2 regions of the Thermanaeromonas sp. DSM 22490 genome follow, and region 1 is predicted to be linked to the other one. Evidence: predicted binding sites of a transcription regulator. Region 1 holds the regulator's gene; the other holds the start of a gene.

What was found. The regulator HrcA, encoded in region 1, represses chaperone genes, less so after heat shock. The targets are predictions, from matches to a motif close to TGTTAGCACTCANCNNNGNTGAGTGCTAACA.
Region 2: a site for HrcA is predicted at 1,156-1,186, ahead of AC1BI1_RS06405 (GrdX family protein). Genes of this name have one in related genera too.

Annotation. Positions count from the first base shown of each region.
Region 1 covers NZ_JBJHHE010000003.1:79,421-81,879, reverse strand. The annotation lists gene grpE (nucleotide exchange factor GrpE) at 1-678, opposite strand, end outside; gene hrcA (heat-inducible transcriptional repressor HrcA) at 671-1,705, opposite strand; gene hemW (radical SAM family heme chaperone HemW) at 1,824-2,459, opposite strand, start outside.
Region 2 covers NZ_JBJHHE010000007.1:16,565-19,023, reverse strand. The annotation lists gene trxB (thioredoxin-disulfide reductase) at 1-508, opposite strand, end outside; gene AC1BI1_RS06405 (GrdX family protein) at 541-966, opposite strand; glycine riboswitch at 1,105-1,205, opposite strand; glycine riboswitch at 1,209-1,322, opposite strand; gene AC1BI1_RS06400 (helix-turn-helix domain-containing protein) at 1,478-1,786, shown strand; gene AC1BI1_RS06395 (ATP-binding protein) at 1,930-2,459, shown strand, end outside.

The DNA.
Region 1 (2,459 bases):
CGCCATTACAAGGTTATGTTGGGCTGCTTCCCCTGTTTCTTCTGTAGCCACTGCTTCATGATAGGTGGGATCAAAGGGTTGCCCTACCGTTTTAACCTCGGTCAACCCCTCTCGATTCAAAATCTCCGAGAGCTGGCGCCCAACCATTTCTATACCTGTTACCAAAGAATCCTTTTCCCCACCAGCCCTAGCCGCTTGTAAGGCCAGTTCCAAGTTATCCATTACGGGCAACAGCTCTTTTATGAGATGGGCGGCTGCTGTTTCCTTTATTTCTTGCTGGTCGCGCCGCACGCGTTTGCGGTAATTATCAAAGTCGGCCTGCAAGCGCAATAGCTGGGAACGGAGCCCCTCTATCTCCATTTGTTTAGCTGCCAGCTCCTCTTTTAGGGCCGCTATTTCTGCTTCCTTCGGTGTCTCTGGCGTACTTCCCCCTTGTTCTTCTTCTCTTTCGTACTCCTCCAAAGTTGAAGCCCGGGCCGCCCCTTCCGCTTCAACCTTCGTGACTTCCTCGCCTTCGTCAGCCCCTTCTTGGTCCACCATTTTGCTGGCAGGTTCAGCTTCTAACTCTTGGTCCCCTTTTAATTTTCTTACCTGTTCGTCTTTCCCATTAACCATAAGGTTGACATTCACCCCTTCCGGCCAGAAAGCCAGGACCCTTCCATATGCCGTCCTAGCCACAAAGCTTTTCCAGAGCCTCAGAAAGATTGCGCGCTACATACTCTAAAACGGAGATGGTACGGGAATAATGCATGCGCGTAGGCCCCAAGACACCTACATTGCCAATGACTTCCCCGTTTATTTCATAGGTTACCGTTAGTATGCTGCAATTATTAATATCCCTGTACTTGTTTTCCCGCCCGATTTTGACAGTGAGTCCTGCCGGAGGGCCTTCAGCAAAGAGTTCGCGCAACGTTTCGGTTTTTTCTAAAAGAGACAACAGGCCTTTAACTTTATCGATATTCCTGAACTCGGGCTGTTCAAAGAGGTTTATAGTGCCTTCTAAAAAGATTCTGTCGTCTTTTTCCAGGTTGCTCAACTGTTCCAGCAGCTCTATCAGCAAGGAGCAAAGTTCCTTATGCTCCGAAACCAGCTCCCGGTAAATATTGTTGAGCACTGCTGGCTTAAGCTCTTCTAACACTATTCCTCGCAAGCGCTCATTCAACATACAGGAGAGACGGTATAATTCCGCGCTGTGTACCCCCTTCGGCACGTTGAACAAGTGATGCTCTACCAACCCGTTGCTAGTAACCACTACCAGCAAAGCTTTGCCCGGTGACAGATATAAAAGCTGTACCTGCTGGATATGAGCCCTTCCCTGATAAGGTCCTACCGCTACAGCTGCATAACTGGTCATTTCGGCAATTAACCTGGTAGCATCGGCCAAAACCTGTTCAATTTCTCCTATCTTTTGTTCAAACCGCCGGCGAATATATTCCTTTTCAGCGGGAGTAAGCTCATGCCTCTCCATAAGGCAGTCCACATAATAACGATAGCCCAAGTCAGAAGGAATCCGGCCGGCGGAGGTATGGGGCTGCTCAATAAGGCCGAGCTCTTCCAGGTCGGCCATTTCATTGCGGATGGTGGCCGGACTTACCCCCAAATTATAACGCCGGGCAATAGTACGGGAACCTACCGGTTCTCCCGTAGCAATATAATCTAAAATGATAGCCTCTAAGATTTTCCTTTTCCGTCCCTCCACCCGCATTCTGACTCACCTTCTCTTGATTAGCACTCTAAGATGTCGAGTGCTAAAAACTTTCATTAAAAACATAACACCCGCCTGGCAATTTGTCAAGCAAATTCCAGGCTGGTGTACCCCGGGCTTACATAAAGGCTACAAACACTTCGTTGGCCAGAGGCAGACCCTTTTCTGTAAGACAGAGATAATTACCTCGTATCTCCACCAGCCCCCAAGCAGTTAAACGCTCCACTTCCTCCTTATAAACCTCCACCAAGTCCTCTCCAAAGCGGTTCTTAAATTCCTTCAAACTTAACCCCCGGAGCAGGCGCAGGCCCAAAAAAATTGTCTCGGCCATTTGCTGCCGCCGGTTTAATATTTCCCTTTCTGCTATTGGCAGCTCTCCCTTTTCCACCGCCTCGCAGTAAACCTCCAGGGAAGTATGGTTTTTCCACCGACTACCTTCCCAGTAGGAAGCGGCCCCGGCGCCCAGACCCAGGTAAGGCCGGTTCTCCCAGTAAACAAGATTATGGCGGCACTCAAAGCCCGGGCGGGCAAAGTTAGAGATCTCGTAATGCTCGTATCCCGCTGCCTTCAGCTTTTCCCTGGCCCTTTCGTACATAGCTAGCACCTCTTCCTCTGCAGCCGGGTGGAGTTTTCCCGCCTCCCACCAGCGACCCCAGACCGTCTCCGGTGCTAGCTCCAAACTGTAGGTAGAAAGGTGCTCTGGTCCCAGGGCCAGGGCTTGATTTAACGTATCCTCCCAATCAGCCAAGCTTTG
Region 2 (2,459 bases), on a different contig from region 1:
CCGCGGCAAAATTAGTAAGGTAAATAGCCTCTTCCACGGCCGCATCGCCGTTGCCCACCACCACTACGCTGGCATCGGTATAAAAGTCGGCGTCACAGGTGGCACAATAAGATACACCCCTGCCGCGGAACTCCCTCTCTCCTTTAATCCCTAGTACCCGAGGCTCAGCACCGGAAGCAATAATTACCGCTTTAGCCAGGTAGGTATCTTGCTTTTGGGTTTTTATTACCTTCTCGTAACCGCGGAAATCGACTTCCGTCACTTCGTCTCTTATAATCTCACAGCCGAAGTGCCGGGCATGCTCGGCCATCCTGTCCGTAAGCTCCGCTCCTCCGGCGCTCAAAGTGCCGGGCCAGTTTTCAATGGTCTTGGTGCTGGCGATCTGCCCGCCGTGGCGCGCTTTTTCTAAAATAACCGTTTTGAGCCGCGCCCTGGAGGCGTACAAACCCGCAGTCAGTCCGGCCGGCCCGCCACCTATTATAAGTACATCAACTTCCCTGGTGCTCACCTCTATCCACTCCTTCCTTAACTTTCTTTACCTTACATAAAATTGGTAACTTCCACTCCTCCGGCCAGATCGGAAAGCTCTATTGTTTGGCTTATTAATTCCCAGTCCAGCAGGCGAAAATGAGCCAGGGTATGAACGTCGTAATCCGACCGGCTACCAACCTCCCTTTGCCTCTTCTCCAGCATGTCTATAGCCCTTTCCATAAGGGTGATGGATTTGGTATCTAAGATGCCCGACCTGGGTCGGGGTTCCAGCAAAGCCAGGCTACGATACGGGTTTTGCCAGGGTTTAAGGCTGCCCATTAGAGGATGGCTCAGCAAAAGGCAGCCTTGATAGATGAGTTTACGCGCTTCTTTAAAGACCTGGAGCGTCCCTCCCGGTACCAACAGCAAGCGCCCTTGACTAAACTTTATATCGGGATTATTGGTCACCACCCAGGTCTGTCCGTAGCCGCTCATGATAAGTTTATTTTTCCCTCCCCCGCCTTAAACTAACAACCTTTATAACCTTCGTTATCCGGGTTCTCATCCGAAAGCCTTCGCACCTGCTAGGAGCATAACAAAAGAGGCTATCCACCCTTAGTTAGGGTGAATAGCCTCTGTCCTTCCACCTGAGAGAATAGGCGCTAACGCGCCTTACCCCTTGGGTGTTCCCCCTGAAATACGGTAAGTGCATTCAGCGGGGAAGCTCTCCAGAGATGCGTCCGAGAGCAGTGCTTTTGCCTGAGAGTTTGGGCTTGGGGCCCTCACCGCAGGCCCTCGCCTTGCTCCTTCGGCGCCCGGTCAAACACCCGGGTCTCTCCTGCTCTCCTCAACCGCCAACCCTTATTTAGTTTTACTTTATTTTTGTTCTTGTTTTCACTAGTATTATATTCTACATGGCATTAAATTCTCCTTCTAACAATCTAAAAAATTTTTACCCTCTCTACCCTCACCGTGGCCTATCGGTGAATAATCAATTGGTCAGGCTATGCAAAGGAGGTGGAACGCGTCGCCGGGCAACGTCCGGGAATTGGAAAATGTCCTGGAGAGGGCTGTCATCTTGGCTGAAGACCAGGAAATCCATCCCCATCACCTCGCCATAGGTTATCCGGGCAAAAAGAAAGGGGTAAGGGATATCTCCCCCCTTTATAAAGTACGGATAGAAGCGGAAAAGGAGGCCATCATCCAGGCCCTAGAAGCTTTTGGAGGAGAAAAAACACGGGCCGCCAAGGCCTTAGGCCTCTCCCGCCAGGCCCTTTATGCTAAAATGTCCCGCTATGGCCTGCTTAAAAAATAATGTCAACTCTTTTTAACGTGTAAAACCCAATTGACATTGGGGTTGTTAGGCCGCCTAGCGCTGGCGGCCTTTTTCTTTTGGCACGCTTTTTGCTAATGAAAATAAACGATAACCAGGAGAAGTTGAACAGAGGAGGCGTGCCAGTGAAACTGGCTATTTCCGGGAAGGGCGGCGTCGGCAAAACAACCATCGCCGCAGGTTTAATCAGGTGCTTTGCCCAGCGAGGTTACCAGGTATATGCCGTCGATGCCGATCCTGATACCAGCCTGGGAATGGTCCTGGGTCTTCCTGAGGAAAGGCTTGGTACCCTGAAACCTATTGTTGATATGCGAGAGTTGATTGTCGAACGCACCGGCGGTAGCGGGGCCTTCTTTTCTTTAAACCCGGAAGTAGATAGCCTGCTGGAGGATTACACCATCAGAAGCGGTAATATCCTTTTTTTGAAAATGGGGGCCATAAAACCGGGGGGTTCCACATGCTATTGCCGGGAAAATGCCGTCTTAAATGCTATGGTTAATTCCCTCGTCTTAAAACGCCGGGAAATGGTGGTTTTAGATATGGGTGCCGGCATTGAACACCTTACCCGGGGTACGGCCCGGGGGGTAGATCTTATGCTTATTGTTACCGAACCCACCCTGGTGAGTATCCAAACTGCCCGGGTCGTCCAAAAACT